DNA from 3 places in the Kocuria turfanensis genome. Region 2 is predicted to be linked to each of the others. Evidence: riboswitches for the same ligand, from Rfam matches in the RefSeq annotation. Region 2 holds a riboswitch; each other region holds the start of a gene.
What was found. Region 2 has a riboswitch for S-adenosylmethionine ahead of AYX06_RS16660 (MetQ/NlpA family ABC transporter substrate-binding protein). Riboswitches for the same ligand answer to the same signal wherever they lie in the genome.

Region 1 (5,204 bases), 750 kb from region 2:
CCACGTCGAGGGTCTGCCCGGAGGCGCCGTGCAGCTCCTGCACGGTCCCCGCGAAGGGGCAGGGCACCTCCACCGCGGACTTGGCGGTCTCCACCTCGGCGATGGGCTGGTCCACGGCCACGGTGTCGCCCACCTGGACCAGCCAGCCCAGGAGCTCGGCCTCCGTGAGTCCCTCGCCGAGATCCGGCAGGGTGAACGTCTTCACGGTCATGGTCAGTCCTCCCACTGCAGGTCGTCCACGGCGTCGAGGATGCGGTCGACGCTGGGCAGGTAGTACTCCTCGAGCTTGGGCGAGGGGTACGGGATGTCGAAGCCGGTCACGCGCCGCACCGGCGCGGCCAGCGAGTGGAAGCAGCGCTCCTGCACCCGGGCGACGATCTCGGCGGCCACGGAGGCGAAGCCGGGCGCCTCGGCGACCACGACCACGCGCCCGGTGCGGCGCACCGAGGCGGCGACGGTCTCGTCGTCGAACGGGACGATGCTGCGCAGGTCCACGACCTCGAGGGAACGGCCCTCGGCCTCGGCGGCCGCGGCGGCCGCCAGGGCGGTGGGCACGGACGGCCCGTAGGTGAGGATCGTGGCGTCCTGACCGGTGCGGGCGACGACGGCGCGGCCCTCCCGGCGCTCCGGGGCCCGGTTCTCGTAGCGGTCCCGCAGCTCGGCCAGGTCCACCGGCGCCTTGGACCAGTAGAGCTTCTTGGGCTCGAAGAACACCACGGGATCGTCGGAGTCGATCGCCTCGCGGAGCATCAGGTAGGCGTCCTCGACGGTGGCCGGGGTGAAGACCTTCAGGCCCGGGGTGTGGGCGTAGTAGGCCTCGGAGGAGTCGCAGTGGTGCTCCACGCCGCCGATCCCGCCGGCGTAGGGGATGCGGATGACGATCGGCAGGGTCACGGCGCCGCGGGTGCGGTTGTGCATCTTCGCGATGTGCGAGGCGATCTGCTCGAACGCCGGGTAGGCGAAGGCGTCGAACTGCATCTCGATCACCGGGCGCATCCGGTTCATCGCCATGCCCACGGCCATCCCGGCGATCCCGGACTCCGCCAGCGGGGTGTCGAAGCAGCGGGTGCGCCCGAAGCGCTGCGTCAGCCCGTCGGTGATCCGGAAGACCCCGCCGAGGGTGCCGACGTCCTCCCCGAAGACGACGACGGCGTCGTCGGCGGTCAGGGCGTCGGCCAGGGCGGTGTTGAGCGCCTGCGCGAAGGTGGCCGGCCTGGCGGCCGGGGTCTGCCCGGACGGTGCGGGGGCCTGGAGGGTGCTCACGGTGCGGTCTCCTCTCGGGCGAGCTCGGCGGCGAGGATCTGCTCCTGCTCGGCGAGCTGCGGGGTCTGCTCGGTGTAGACGTGGCGGAAGAGCTCGCGCGGGTCGACCTGCACGTCGGCGTTCATGCCGTCGCGCAGGGCCGCGGCGACGTCCTCGGCGGCGGCGGCGATGCGCTGCTCGGCAGCGTCGTCGAGCAGCCCCTCCCCGGCCAGGTAGGCGCGCATGCGGGTCACGGGGTCCTTGGCGATCCACTCCTGCACCTCGGCGTCGTCGCGGTAGCGGGTCGCGTCGTCGGCGTTGGTGTGCGCCTGCATGCGGTAGGTGTGGGCCTCCACGAGCAGGGGCTCGGACTCCGAGCGCGCCAGGTCCACGGCGCGGCCCAGCGTGGCGAGCAGGGCAACCAGGTCGTTGCCGTCCACCCGCTCCCCGGCCATGCCGTAGCCGACCGCCTTGTGGGCGAGGCTGGGGGCGGCCGACTGCTGGGACAGGGGCACGGAGATCGCGTAGCCGTTGTTCTGCACGAAGAACACGACCGGCAGCTTGAACACGGCGGCGAAGTTCAGGGCCTCGTGGAAGTCGCCCTCGCTCGTGGCGCCGTCGCCGCACATGGCCAGGACCACGGTGTCCTCACCGCGCAGCTTCGCGGCGTGGGCCACGCCCACCGCGTGCAGCAGCTGGGTGGTCAGCGGGGTCGACTGGATGCCGACGTGGTGCTCGTGGGGGTCGTAGCCGCCGTGCCACTCGCCGCGGAAGATCGACATCACGTCCAGGGGCCGCACGCCCTTGGTCATCACGGCCACGGTGTCCCGGTAGGTGGGGAACAGCCAGTCGCCCTCCTTCAGGCACAGGGCCGCGGCCACCTGGCAGGCCTCCTGCCCGTGGCTGGAGGGGTAGACGGCCATCCGGCCCTGGCGCACCAGCGCGGAGTTCTGGTCGTTGACCCGGCGGCCGACCACCAGCTTCTCGTAGGCGCCCAGCAGCACGTCCCCCGCGGGCAGCGGGTACTCGTGGCCGGGCTCGGTGCCCTGCTCCTCGGCCGGCAGCAGGCGGCCGGTGGGGTCCACCATCCGGATCTCGCCGCGGGCCGGGAGCATGTACTGCTCCGGTGTGATGCCGAAGGTCTGGGAGGCCCGGAGGATCGGGTCCTCGGGGGTCTCGACGGTCTGGCTCATGGTGTCCCCTCGGTCGGTCCCCGGTCCGGGCGCGGACGCGGGGAGGCAGGAAGGCCGCTGAAGTTCTGTCCGCCCAGTATGAGAAGAACGGATGGTTCGTATCCAGGTCCGCGGGAAAGTCCAGAATCCTGCGGGCATCGGTGCCGTCTCCGTGGACGAAATGTTTTACTGTGGCGTGGGACACACGCATTCGTCCGACACCGTTTCCCGCCCTTCCGTCCCGCCCCGAAGGAGTCCCGCCGTGCCCTCGACCCCCGTCCCGCTGGACGAGACCGACCGGAAGATCCTCGCCGAGCTCTCCCGGGACGCCCGGCAGTCGGTGACCGCGATCGCCGCGGCCGTGCACGTCTCCCGCGCCCACGCCTACGCCCGCATCAACCGGCTGCGCGACGAGGGGGTGATCCTGCGCTTCAGCACCGTGATCGACCCGGTGCGCGCCGGGCTGCAGGCCTCGGCCTACGTGACGCTGAAGCTCCAGCAGAACACCTGGCGGGAGCTGTGCGGGCAGCTGCAGGCGATCCCGGCCGTGCACCACATCGCCCTGGTCGGCGGGAACTTCGACGTCATGCTGCTGGTGCGCGCCGTGGACACGGTGCACCTGCGGCAGGTGATCTTCGAGCACATCCAGCAGCTGCCCGGCGTGGTGGACACCCAGACGTTCCTGATCTTCGAGGACATCGACACCCGGGCGTGACCGGCCCGGGCGCCGGGTGCCCCGGACGTCCCGGGGAGGGATGTCGCAGGGGCGTCACGAACGGCGTCACGAGCGGCGTCACGAACGGCGTCACGAGCGGCGTCACGATCCGTCACGGACGTCATGTTCGGTCGCGGAACGGCGCCGGCCCGCCCCGCGCATAGTGTGGTCCCAGCTTCACGAGACGCGACTGTCAAGCTCCGACTGGGTCGCGCACCAACCCCATGCTCACCGGGTGGTTCGGATGAGGAAGCGGCCTGCATCCCCGTTGCCGCGCAGCGGGTGACCGGTGCGGGTAAGAGCAAGTGCACAGGAGCCGCGCCATGTCCCTCCCCGTGACCGATCACGACCTCTCGACCCGGCAGATCCACGCCGGCGCCGACCACGACCCCGGGCAGCGCACCCTCACGGTGCCGATCTACCAGAGCGCCGCCTTCGAGTTCCCGGACTACGAGGCCGCCCGGCAGATGTTCGCCCAGACCCGCGCGGGCTTCACCTACACCCGCACCGGCAACCCCACGGTGGCCGTGCTGGAGCAGCGGATCAGCGACCTCGAGGGCGGGGTGGGCGCCGTGGCCACCGGCTCCGGGCAGTCCGCGGTGGCCGTGGCGCTGCTGGCCCTGCTCGGCCAGGGGGAGGACAAGCACCTGGTTGCCTCCGAGAAGCTCTACGGCGGGACCGTGGACCTGCTCACCGACTCGCTGGCCGACCACGGCGTCGAGGTCGACTTCGTGGACCCCACCGTCCCCGGCGCCTGGGCCGCGGCCGTGCGCCCCGACACCCGCGCCTTCCTGCTCGAGTCCATCGGCAACCCGCTGGCCACGCTGCCGGACCTGCCCGGGATCGCCGACGTCGCCCGGGCGGCCCGGGTGCCCGTCGTCGTCGACAACACCCTCGCCTCCCCGGCGCTGTACCGGCCGCTGGAGAAGGGCGCGGACATCGTGGTGCACTCGGCCACCAAGTTCCTCGGCGGCCACGGCAACGCCCTGGCCGGGGCGGTCGTGGACGGCGGGACCTTCGACTGGTCCGCCCAGCCCGCGAGGTGGCCGCAGTTCACCCGCGCCCGCGCCCGCTGGGGCGGGCAGAGCCTGCTCGACAAGTGCGCCGGCGCCAGCCCCTACCTGCACCTGGTCCGGGCCAAGTACGTGCACGACCTCGGCACCACGCTGTCCCCGTTCAACGCCAGCCAGATCCTGCAGGGCACCGAGACCCTGGACCTGCGGGTGGCCCGGCACACGGCCTCGGCGCTGACCGTGGCCGAGTTCCTCGCCGGCCACCCCGCCGTCGCGCGCGTGCACCACCCCGGGCTGCCGGGGGACCCCGGGGCCGGGATCGCGGCCCGGGACTTCCCCCGCGGCACCGGCTCCGTGTTCTCCTTCGACCTCGCCGCCCCGGACGCCGCCGTGGGGCCCTTCATCGACGGGCTGCGGCTGTTCAAGCTGGTCGCCAACATCGGCGACACCCGCAGCCTCGTGGCCCACCCGGCCGCGATGACCCACTGCCGGCTCACGCCCGAGCAGCGCCGGGCCGGCGGGATCGCCGAGACCACCGTCCGGCTCTCGATCGGCCTCGAGGCCCCCCAGGACCTCGTGGCCGACCTCGGCCAGGCCCTCGACACCGTGCTCGAGACCGTTTCGACCCTCCGGAAGTGAGCCCCACCATGAGCCAGACCGTCACCACCCGCCGGCGCGGGTTCACCACCACCGCCGTCCACGCCGGCCAGCAGCCCGACCCGCTGACCGGGGCCGTCATCCCGCCGGTCTACCAGACCTCCACCTTCGCCCAGGACGGGATCAACGTCCTGCGCGCCGGCCACGAGTACAGCCGCGGCTCCAACCCCACCCGCAACGGCTTCGAGGAGCAGCTCGCGGCCCTGGAGCACGGCGAGCGCGCGTTCGCCTTCGCCTCCGGGATCGCCGCCGAGGACGCGCTGCTGCGGGCGGTGCTGCGCCCGGGCGAGCACGTGGTGCTCGGCGCCGACGGCTACGGCGGCACCAACCGGCTGATCACCCGGGTGCTCGCCCCGTGGGGGATCGGCCACACCCCCGTGGAGATCACCGACCTCGACGCCGTCC
Region 2 (5,204 bases):
TCCCGCCGTAGGCGATGGTGAAGCGGACCCCGCGGGCGGCGCCGTCGGAGAGCACGCCGCCGATGTCCACGCCGTCGCCGACGTCCACGATCACCAGGCGCCCGCGGTGGGCCCGGCGCAGCCGCTCGACCTCGCGCTCGTCCGGCACCGAGTGCAGGACGGAGGAGACGAAGCGGCGTGCGGTCTCGGTGCGGGGCCGGGCGAAGATGTCCACGGTGGAGCCGTGCTCCACGACCTTGCCGTCCTGCATCACGGCGACGCGGTCGGCGATCGCCCGGACCACGTCCATCTCGTGGGTGATGATCACGATCGTGATGCCCAGTTCGCGGTTGACCCGCTGCAGCACCTGCAGCACCTCCTGGGTGGTCTCCGGGTCGAGGGCGCTGGTCGACTCGTCGGCCAGGAGCAGCTTCGGGCTGGTCGCCAGCGCCCGGGCGATGCCCACGCGCTGCTTCTGCCCGCCGGAGAGCTGCTCCGGGTAGTTGCCGGCGCGCGCGGACAGGCCCACGAACTCCAGCAGCTCGGCGACCCGCGCCCGCCGCTTCTCCTTCGGCCAGCCGGCCCGCTTGAGCGGGTACTCGACGTTGCCGGCCACGGTCCGGGACGTGAACAGGTTGAACTGCTGGAAGATCATCCCGATCTCCTGCCGGACGGGCGCCAGCTCGGTCTCCTTGCGGCCGGCCACCTCGAAGCCCTCCACGGTCAGGGACCCCGAGGAGACGGGCTCGAGCCCGTTGATCAGGCGCACCAGGGTGGACTTGCCCGCCCCGGAGTAGCCGATCACGCCGAAGATCTCGCCGCGGTGGACGTCGAGGCTGACGTCGTCGACGGCCAGCACCTCGCGCGCGGCCCGGCCGGAGCCGGTGCGGAAGGACTTCGAGACGTTGCGGAAGGCGACGAGCACCTCGTCCGGGCGCCCGCGTGCGACCGGCCCGGAGGGGACCGCAGCGCTCACTGTCCCTGGTCCTTCAGCTCCTGCTGGTAGCGCGCGGCCAGCTCCTGCAGCTCCTCCGGCTCCAGCTGCAGCGGCACGGCCGTGTCCTTGGTCTCCTCCATCTCGGCGTCGATCACGGTCTGCTCGTGGTAGAGGTCCGCGACCTGCCGGAGGGTCTCGTCGTCGGCGAGCTCCTCGGTGGTGGTGAAGAGGTTGACGTAGGCGCGGGAGCCCTCCGCCTCGGGGTCGTCCTGGGCCAGGGCGGACTTCGGGTCGATGTCCGCGCGGGCGAGGAAGTCGTTGTTGATGACCGAACCGGCCACCGAGTCCATGGAGAGCACCGTCTGCTCGGCCGACACGGGGGTGACCCGGACCGTGGAGGCCTCGGTGTCGACGTCGAGCTCGGTGGGGATGAGGGTGTCGCTCTTCAGCTCCACGAGACCGGCCGACTCGAGCACGAGCAGGGCCCGGGAGAGGTTCACGGCGTCGTTGGGGACGGCGATCTCGTCGCCCTTCTGGAACTGGTCCACGGAGTCGTACTCGTTGGAGTACAGGCCCAGCGGGTAGATCGACGTCGAGCCGATCGGGGTGATGGAGCCCCCGGCGGAGTTGTTGTAGTCGGCGAGGAAGGGGACGTGCTGGAACCAGGTCATGTCCACGTCGCCGGACTCGGTGGCCGGGTTGGGCTGGTTGTAGTCGGAGAAGTCGACGTACTCGACGGTGATGCCCTGCTCCTCGGCCAGCTGCTTGAGGGCGTCGTGGGTCGGGTGCGAGCCGACGACGCCGATGCTGACCTTGCCGTCGGCCAGGGCGCCCTCGCCGGCCTGGTCGGAGCCGCCGCAGGCGGTGAGGGTGAGGCCGAGGGTGGTGGCCAGGGCGAGGAAGGTGAGGCGCTGCGATCGCATGTCGTGCCTTTCCGTGGGTCCAGGAGGTCGGGGATCTCCACCAGTCCCACCAGGGCCGACGGCCACGGTCGAGGGCGCGCCGGAGGCGCGTCCGCGGTCGAACCGTACTTGCCGCCGGCCCACGATGGCCGGTGCCGGATGGTTCACCTGGGGCACCCCACTACGGGAGAGGGTTGCCGCCCAGCAAGCCAGGGCTGCGCGCTGGGACTCGTCATCCGCCCGACAGACTAGCACGTGCGCCGGGGCCACATCCGGTCCACTTCTGGCCGGTCAACAAATGGAAAATGCTCAATGCGGCGTGTCGGACCGCGCATCACTTACCAGTCTATGTTCACAGCGAAATTTCTTATGCGTTGGTGATTAGTCTGGATTAGCAAGCTACTGCGACGTCAAACTTTGCATATGATATTTGGGATAGATGGCCAGGAACTGATTAATAAAGGCCAATAACAGCAAGAAACCACAGCAACCCCAAAAGACCGAAGGCTAGGTCGATCCAGCCGAGAACTTTCCCCGCTGTCGCGGGGACGCCCATCGACTGAGCTTTGCTGGCCTGCGAGATGGCAAGGGGTCCGAGGACTATTCCGAGAACGAATAGGCCAATCACCCCCAGGACAACGGCATTGCTCTTGTGGCTCATACCCTGCATGGCCATTGGGTGGGGAAGGGGCGAATATCCGGGATACTGCACGTATTGCTGATGCATATAGGGATTTTGCGAGTACTGAGGCTGCGCCTGCGGGACGTCATCTCGCGCATGCCCTGCCTGCTGGTGATCCATAGGATGCCTACCTCTGTCAGTGAGTAGTACTGGAGCTAATAAAATTGACGGGCCGATCCGACACCTAGGGTGCCGTTCATTCGAATTAACTGAGTCATCCCGGACACCTAGCAATCGCCACGGCAAGCCAAGCCACACGAAAACAAACTGGCGCGTGGGATTCTTGAGTATGAGATTTCCACTTCGTTTATCACCCCAACGATGACGACCACCCGCTGGGGTCCGAACGGCCGTCTTGATGTCATTCCTACTTTACCTCATGGTCATACACGTCCACCGCGCGCCACGGCGCAAACGGAACATGCTGCGTAGACCCCCCGGAAAGCGCCATGTCAGCATGGTTCCATGCCCCGTTTCTGCACCCGGGAGGCGGTACCGCCTCCGGGCTTGTCTCACAGCGTTACTCCTCCGCTAACCTCAAACGGGAAACCATGCTGTATGTCCACAGAAATCTCTCGAAACGCTCAGCGGGCAAGGACCTCCTGGGCCCGCCGCCGCGCCCAGCGCTCGGCCTCCAGGACAGCGCCGAGGTCCAGGCCGCCGCCGTCCTCATGCTCGCCCAGCACCGCCTCCACCGTGTCCACGATCGCCGGGAACCGGATCCTCCCGTCGTGGAAGGCGTGCACCGCCTCCTCGTTGGCGGCGTTGAACACCGCCGGATGGGTGCCCCCGCGCTCCCCCGCGGCCTTGATGAGCTCGACGGCGGGGAACGCGTCCCGGTCCAGCGGCTCGAAGGTCCACTCGGTCGCGCGGGTCCAGTCGCACGCGGCGGCGGCACCGGGCACCCGGTGCGGCCAGGCGAGGCCGAGGGCGATGGGCAGGCGCATGTCCGGCGGCGAGGCCTGGGCCAGCGTCGACCCGTCCACGAACTGGACCATGGAGTGCACCACCGACTGCGGGTGGACGACCACGTCGATGCGCTCAAGGGGAACGTCGAAGAGCAGATGCGCCTCCAGCACCTCCAGGGCCTTGTTCACCATGGAGGCCGAGTTGGTGGTGACCATCACGCCCATGTCCCAGGTGGGATGGCGCAGCGCCTCGCGCGGGGTGACCGCCTCCAGCTCCGCCCGGGTGCGACCGCGGAACGGCCCGCCCGAGGCGGTCAGGACGAGCCGGTCCACCTCGGCGGCGCTCCCGCCGCGCAGCGCCTGCGCCAGGGCGGAGTGCTCGGAGTCCACCGGGATCAGCGCGTCCGGGTGGCCCGAGGCCGCGGCCGCCTCCTTCACCAGCGCTCCCCCGGCGATCAGCGACTCCTTGTTGGCCAGCGCCAGCCGGTGCCCGGCCCGCAGGGCCGCCAGGGTGGGGGCGAGGCCGATCGAGCCGGTGATCCCGTTGAGCACGAGGTCGGCCTCGGGGTGCGCCGCGGCCGCCGTGGCGGCCTCGGGGCCGTGCAGGATCTCGGGCCGGTAGTCCCCGGCGCCGGCGGCCGCGGCGCGCTCGCCGATCCGCCGGGCCAGCTCCTGGGCGTCCTCCCCGCTGCCGCTGGTCGCCACCACGGCGGCGCGGGTCTGCACGGCCTGCTCCGCCAGCAGCGACAGACGGCCTTGGCCGGCCGCGAGGGCCACCACGCGGAACGGCGCCCCGCCGGCGAGCCCGTCGGCTGCCCGCACGACGTCGAGGGCCTGGGTGCCGATCGACCCCGTCGAGCCGAGCACGACTATCCGGCGGGGGCCGGAGGCGGCCAACGCGCGCAGTTCGGGGGTCGGGTGGGAACGGGACGCGATGAAGGGGGACCTCATTGTCCCAGTATCCCCCAGCCGAGCCCGGGCCTGGGCTCGGACGTATCGAGACCCCGGTCACCGTTTCCGGTGGCCGGGGCCTCGAGGTCCGCTGGGGTGCGTGTCAGTGTGTGCGGCCCTTGCGACCCGTCACGAGTCCATAGATGAAAAGCAGAATGAGAGCGCCAACAACTGCGAGGATGATTGAAGTGATGGTTCCACCGCCGATATTGAGCAACGAACCGATCCATCCACCGAGCAGGGCCCCCAGAATGCCCAAAACGATGGTAACGATAATGCCCCCGCCCTGCCTGCCTGGCATGATCAGCTTCGCGAGAGCACCGGCGATGAGGCCGACGACGATCCACCAGATGATTGCGCCCATGACTTCTCCTTGTCCGTCCCGGGAGGGACTTTCATTGTAAGCAACCGGCGAGTTTCCCAGGAATACCCTGAGCCGGCTTCTGCAGCCACCCTACCGGACTGTCAGCCCTCTGTCTTTTCTCTTTCGCGAATTCCGGGTGCGGCCGCCGGGCCGGGAGTCCTCCCAGGTGGGAGCGGGGACGTCGTCAGTGGGCGACCGGCTTCTCCGCGCCGATGCCTGTGAGCGAACGCACCTCCATCTCGGACTGCTTGACCGGGTCCTCCAGGCGCCGCTCCGTCATGGAACCGATGAAGCCGAGGAGGAAGGACGCCGGGATGGACACGATGCCCGGGTTCTGCAGCGGGAACCAGGCGAAGTCCGCCGTGGGGATCATCGAGGTCTCCGCCCCGGACATCACCGGGGAGAAGATGATCAGGACCACGGAGATGATCAGGCCGCCGTACATGGACCAGACCGCGCCGCGGGTGGTGAACCGCCGCCA
Region 3 (5,204 bases), 1.6 Mb from region 2:
TCATACGGTGGTCCTCTCGGTGGGGGTCCCGGCGGTGGTCCCGGTGGTGGTCCCGGCGGCGGCGCCGACCCGAGCGGAGTCGGCCCGGGCGGAACCGGGACGGGCGGTGACGGCCCCGGTGGAGCCGGCGTGCAGGTCGGTGAGCTCGGTGCCGCGCTGCTCGCGGGCGGGGTCCTTCGCGGCCAGGGCGGCGGCGACGGAGAGCACGGAGAGTCCGGAGAGGTACCCGGCGATCAGCCACGGGGTGTTCCCGCCGGCGGCGAACAGCAGGGCGGCGATCATCGGCATCAGCCCGCCGCCCAGGACGGTGCCGACCTGGTAGCCGAAGCTCACCCCGGAGTACCGCACGTGCACGGGGAACTGCTCGGCGAACCAGGCCGCCTGCGGCCCGTAGATCGCGTCGTGGACGAGGTTGATGCCGAGCACGACCACGAGCGGCAGCAGGGCCAGCGGGCCGGCGTCGAGGAAGGCGAACAGCACCCAGCCGAAGACGCCGATCGCCGCGTACGCGGTCACCGAGACGACCTTGCGGCCCACCCGGTCGGACAGCCAGCCCCAGAAGGGGGTGGAGAACAGGCCGATGGCCGAGGCGATCATCACCGCGGTCACACCGGAGGCGCTGTCCCCGCGCACGTCCCGCAGGTAGGTCAGCATGTAGACCGTCACCAGGTAGTAGACGGCGTTCTGGGCCAGGCGCAGGCCGATCGTGACCAGCAGCGGGCGGCGGTGGTGGGCCAGCAGCTCCCGCAGGGGTGCCGCGGCCACGTTGCCCGAGGCGCGGTGCTCCAGGAACTCGGGGGCGTCGGCCACGCCGAGGCGGATCCACAGGCCGACCGCCACCAGCAGGGCAGAGAGCAGGAAGGGGATGCGCCAGCCGTAGGCGGCGAACTGCTCCTCGCTCATCACGTGCTGCACGACGAAGAACGCCCCGGTGGCCAGCAGCATGCCGGCCGAGGAGCCGATCTGGGTGAAGGACCCGAAGAACCCGCGGTGCCGGGCCGGGGAGTGCTCCACGCTCAGCAGCGCGGAGCCGCCCCACTCGGCGCCGGCGGACAGCCCCTGCAGGATGCGCAGGACGACGAGCCCGACGACGGCCCACCAGCCGATCACCTCGTAGGTCGGCAGCAGGCCGATCAGGGTGGAGGCCACGCCCATGAGCAGCAGGGAGGCCACCAGCAGGGCCTTGCGGCCGATCCGGTCGCCCAGGTGCCCGGCGACGATCCCGCCCAGGGGCCGGGCGATCACCCCGACCGCGAGGGTGGCGAAGGAGGCGACGATGCCGCCGAGCTCGGTGGCCATGGGGAAGAACTGGACGTTGAAGACCAGTGCGGCGGCGGTGCCGTAGAGGTAGAAGTCGTACCACTCGATGGTGGTGCCGGCGAAGGCCGAGGCCAGGACGCGCTTCTTGCCGTGGACGACGCTGGTGCGTCCCGCGGCGGCCGCGGCCGTGGTCGGGGTCGGGGTGGTCATGCGTCAGGCTCCTGGGGCTCGGACGGGGGTGGTCGTGGCGTCGGCCCGGGCGTCGGCCCGGGCGTCGCCGATGGCGTTCAGGCCCTCCGGGAGGGTGCCGTTGATGAGGTAGTCGCCGAGGGCGCGGGCGCGGAAGGCGATCGGGTTGTGGGTGGCCACGGTCTGGGCGTTGCGCCAGTGCCGGTCCAGGCCCTTGGCGGTGGACGTGGCGGAGGCGCCCACGGTGAGGAACAGGTCCTGGGCGGCGCCGAGGGCCAGCTCCGGCACGGTGACCTGGGCGTGCTCCACGGCGATCTCGGACTCGGGCAGCGCCGCCGGGAGGGTGCCGGTGAACTCCGGGCGGTCGGCGCCGGTGGCGACGGCGGCGGCGATCCCGGCGTCCAGGGCGCGGGCGGCGTGCAGCACGGCGGCCTCGGCGGTGAAGGCCTTGGCGGAGATCCGGCCAGTGGCCTCCTGGATCAGCGGGTCCTCCCGGAACGGCAGGCCGAGCCCGGTGTTGAAGGTCCGCCGGCGGGCGGCGATGGTCTCCACGGCGTCCCGCCGGGCGGCGCGGGCGATGCCGGCCAGCACGGCCAGCAGCACGAGCTGGAAGAAGGCGGCCTCGTGGACGGCCTCCGCGCTGCCGGCGGTGCGGTCCAGCACGGCGTCGTCCGGGACGCGCACGCGGTCGAAGACCGCGGTGCCGGTGCCGGTGAGCTTCTGGCCGAAGCCGTCCCAGTCGTCCTCGAGCGTGACCCCCTGGGCGTCCGTGGCGACGACGGCGAAGCGGCGCCCGTCCCGGCCGTCGAGGGCGGCCGAGACGCGGGTGTAGTCGCAGAAGATGGAGCCGGTGGCGTAGAACTTCCGGCCGGTGATCTCCCACCCCTCGGCGGTGCGGCGCAGCACGGTGTTCAGGGTGCCCAGCGCGTTGCCGCCCTTCTCCGTGGAGGCGTTGCCGACGGTGGCCCCGGCCAGCACCCGCGGGTACCAGACGTCCTGGAGCTCCCGGGGCAGGAAGCGCAGGGACTCCACGAAGCCGGCGTGGGAGCGGTAGAGGTGGGCGATGTTGGAGTCGGCCTCGGCCAGGTCGACCAGCAGCCGGGTGAAGTCCTCGACGCTGACCTCGGGACCGCCGTGGGCCGCCGGGACGCGCAGGGCGCCGAAGCCGGCCCGGTCCAGCAGGGCGACCTCCTCGTGGGGCAGCGCGCGCCGCAGGTCCCGGTCCAGGGCGCCGGCGGCGATTCCCGCGAACAGCGGCCCGAAGTGCTCCTTCAGCCCGGCGTAGTCCCCCGGCAGACCGGCGGCGGGGTGCGTGCCGGCGCCGGGACGGGTGGGAGTCCTCTCGGCCGTGGTGCGGCTCATGCGGTGGTCCTCTCGGTCGCACCGAGGAGTGCCGGCCGTCCAGTCGCGCCAGGGGCGGGCCCGACGACGACAGCGCGGGGCCGACGTCACGGAGCAGCTGCAGATCCGGGATCTCCATCGGTTCTGGCCTTAGCACCCTGACCCCTGTGAAGGACGGGTTGCTGCGGCGTCGTCGAGCCAGATCTCTCGGCCGCTCTGAATGGGACGCATGACATCGCACCAGAGAGCCGGGGTGCGGAGCCACCTGATGACCGTCACATGTCATCGGCTGTCACGAGGACGTCACAGACGGTCATGTCCTCCCGGGTGGTGTAAGGATCCCACCACAACACAGGGGGGAGCCGCGGATCGGCTCAGTATCGCGGCCGGTCCGGCTCCACCTGCTCCGCCCAGGCCAGCACCCCGCCCTCGAGGTGGCGGACCCGTTCCTCCCGCCCGGCGTAGAACGGGCGCAGAGCGGCCAGGGCGGTCGCCGAGCGGGCGCCGGCCTTGCAGTGCAGCACGAGGTCCGCGCCGCGCGCCTCCGGCGGCAGGGCGTCCGGTCCCCGGTCCAGCAGCTCCTGCAGCGGCACCGGCACGGCGCCGGGGATCGCCAGGAGCTGCCGCTCCCAGTCCTCCCGCACGTCGACCAGCACGAAGGCCGCCTCCCCGCGCGCTCGCCGCTCCAGCAGCCGGGCCAGCTCGGCCGCCCCGACCGTCTCGGCGGGCTCGGCCCCGCCGCCGGGCAGCGGGCGGACGGCCTCGGGCTCGGCGACGGCGGTGACCGGGGCGGCGTCCGGGTCCGGGTCCAGGCGCATCTCGCGCCAGGTCATCGCCAGGGCGTCGTGCAGCAGCACCCGCCCGAGCAGGGGCTCCCCGGTGCCGGTGATCAGCTTGACGGCCTCGGTGACCATCACCGCGCCCACGGTGGCGGGGAGCATGCCGAAGACCCCGCCCTCGGCGCAGCTGGGGACCTCCCCGTCCGGCGGCGCCTCGGGATAGAGGTCCCGGTAGGTGGGCCCGTGGCCGGCCCAGAAGACGCTGACCTGCCCCTCGAAGCGCAGGATGGAGCCCCACACGCAGGGGATCCCGGTGAGAGCGGCGGCGTCGCCGACCACGTAGCGGGTCGCGAAGTTGTCCGCGCCGTCGAGGACGAGGTCGTACTCGCCGAGGATCTGCACGGCGTTGTCCGCGGTGAGCCGGCAGGGGTGGGTGCGCACCCGCACGAGCGGGTTGAGGGCGGCCACGGCCTCCGCGGCGGAGTCCGCCTTGGGCCGGCCGACGTCGGCGGTGCGGTGCACCACCTGGCGCTGCAGGTTGGAGACCGCCACGACGTCGTCGTCGACGATCCCCAGCGTTCCCACGCCCGCCGCGGCGAGGTACTGCAGGGCCGGGGCGCCCAGTCCGCCGGCGCCGACCACGAGCACCCGGGCGTTGCCGAGCCGGCGCTGGCCGAGCGGGCCGATCCCGGGCAGGGTCAGGTGCCGGGCGTAGCGCTCGAGCTCCGCCCGGGTCAGCTCGGGGCCGGGCTCCACGAGCGGGGGCAGCGGGCTCACGGCCGCTGCCCCACGGGCGCCCAGTCCCCGCGCGGAACGCCCGCCGGGTCGGCGCCCGGCCCGTCGTCGGGCGTGCCGGCGGGCGTGTCCGTGTCGATCCGTCCGGCCATCGGTGAGGACGCCAGGGCGTGCCGGCGGGCCGGGATCCGCCCGGCGCCGGCGGCCAGCCGCCCGGCGGCCACGGCGTGGCGCATCGCGGTGGCCATGGCCACCGGGTCCTGCGCGCGGGTCACGGCGCTGGCCAGCAGCACGGCGTCGCAGCCCAGCTCCATGGCCAGGGCGGCCTCGGAGGCGGTCCCGATCCCGGCGTCGAGGACCACGGGCACCGAGGCCCGGGAGGTGATGAGCTCGATGTTGTGCGGGTTGAGGATCCCCAGCCCGGTGCCGATCGGCGCGCCCAGGGGCATCACGGCGGCCGCGCCGAGGTCCTCCAGGCGGCGGGCCACGGCGGGGTCGTCGGAGGTGTAGGCGAAGACCCGGAAGCCGCGGGCCACGAGCTGCTCGGTGGCGTCGAGCAGCTCCACCACGTCGGGCAGCAGGGTGTCCTCGTCGGCGATGACCTCGAGCTTGACCCAGTCGGTCTCCAGGGCCTCGCGGCCGAGCTCGGCGGTGAGCAGGGCGTCCCGGGCGGTGTAGCAGCCGGCGGTGTTGGGCAGGATCCGGATGCCGTTGCGCTCGAGCATCGCGAACAGCGAGTCGCCGCGGCCGGGGGCGTAGCGGCGCAGCGCCACGGTGGTCAGCTCGGTGCCGGAGGCGAGCAGGGCCTGCTCCAGGGTGTGCAGCGAGCTGAGCCCGCCGGTGCCCATGATCAGCCGGGAGGACAGCTCGGTGCCGTCCAGCACGAGCGGGTCCACCAGG

Region 1: another riboswitch for S-adenosylmethionine. It lies ahead of AYX06_RS13380 (O-acetylhomoserine aminocarboxypropyltransferase/cysteine synthase family protein); the one in region 2 lies ahead of AYX06_RS16660 (MetQ/NlpA family ABC transporter substrate-binding protein).
Region 3: another riboswitch for S-adenosylmethionine. It lies ahead of AYX06_RS09720 (acyl-CoA dehydrogenase family protein); the one in region 2 lies ahead of AYX06_RS16660 (MetQ/NlpA family ABC transporter substrate-binding protein).

Annotation. Positions count from the first base shown of each region.
Region 1 covers NZ_CP014480.1:2,904,767-2,909,970, forward strand. The annotation lists gene AYX06_RS13360 (dihydrolipoamide acetyltransferase family protein) at 1-211, opposite strand, end outside; gene AYX06_RS13365 (alpha-ketoacid dehydrogenase subunit beta) at 214-1,263, opposite strand; gene AYX06_RS13370 (thiamine pyrophosphate-dependent enzyme) at 1,260-2,435, opposite strand; gene AYX06_RS13375 (Lrp/AsnC family transcriptional regulator) at 2,677-3,129, shown strand; SAM riboswitch class IV at 3,305-3,437, shown strand; gene AYX06_RS13380 (O-acetylhomoserine aminocarboxypropyltransferase/cysteine synthase family protein) at 3,453-4,781, shown strand; gene AYX06_RS13385 (cystathionine gamma-synthase) at 4,790-5,204, shown strand, end outside.
Region 2 covers NZ_CP014480.1:3,652,744-3,657,947, reverse strand. The annotation lists gene AYX06_RS16665 (methionine ABC transporter ATP-binding protein) at 1-955, opposite strand, end outside; gene AYX06_RS16660 (MetQ/NlpA family ABC transporter substrate-binding protein) at 952-1,839, opposite strand; SAM riboswitch class IV at 1,939-2,055, opposite strand; gene AYX06_RS20610 (DUF4190 domain-containing protein) at 2,273-2,620, opposite strand; gene dxr (1-deoxy-D-xylulose-5-phosphate reductoisomerase) at 3,085-4,359, opposite strand; gene AYX06_RS16645 (GlsB/YeaQ/YmgE family stress response membrane protein) at 4,463-4,723, opposite strand; gene AYX06_RS16640 (solute symporter family protein) at 4,908-5,204, opposite strand, start outside.
Region 3 covers NZ_CP014480.1:2,096,657-2,101,860, forward strand. The annotation lists gene AYX06_RS09710 (LLM class flavin-dependent oxidoreductase) at 1-4, opposite strand, end outside; gene AYX06_RS09715 (MFS transporter) at 1-1,470, opposite strand; gene AYX06_RS09720 (acyl-CoA dehydrogenase family protein) at 1,474-2,811, opposite strand; SAM riboswitch class I at 2,923-3,017, opposite strand; gene moeB (molybdopterin-synthase adenylyltransferase MoeB) at 3,165-4,346, opposite strand; gene AYX06_RS09730 (thiazole synthase) at 4,343-5,204, opposite strand, start outside.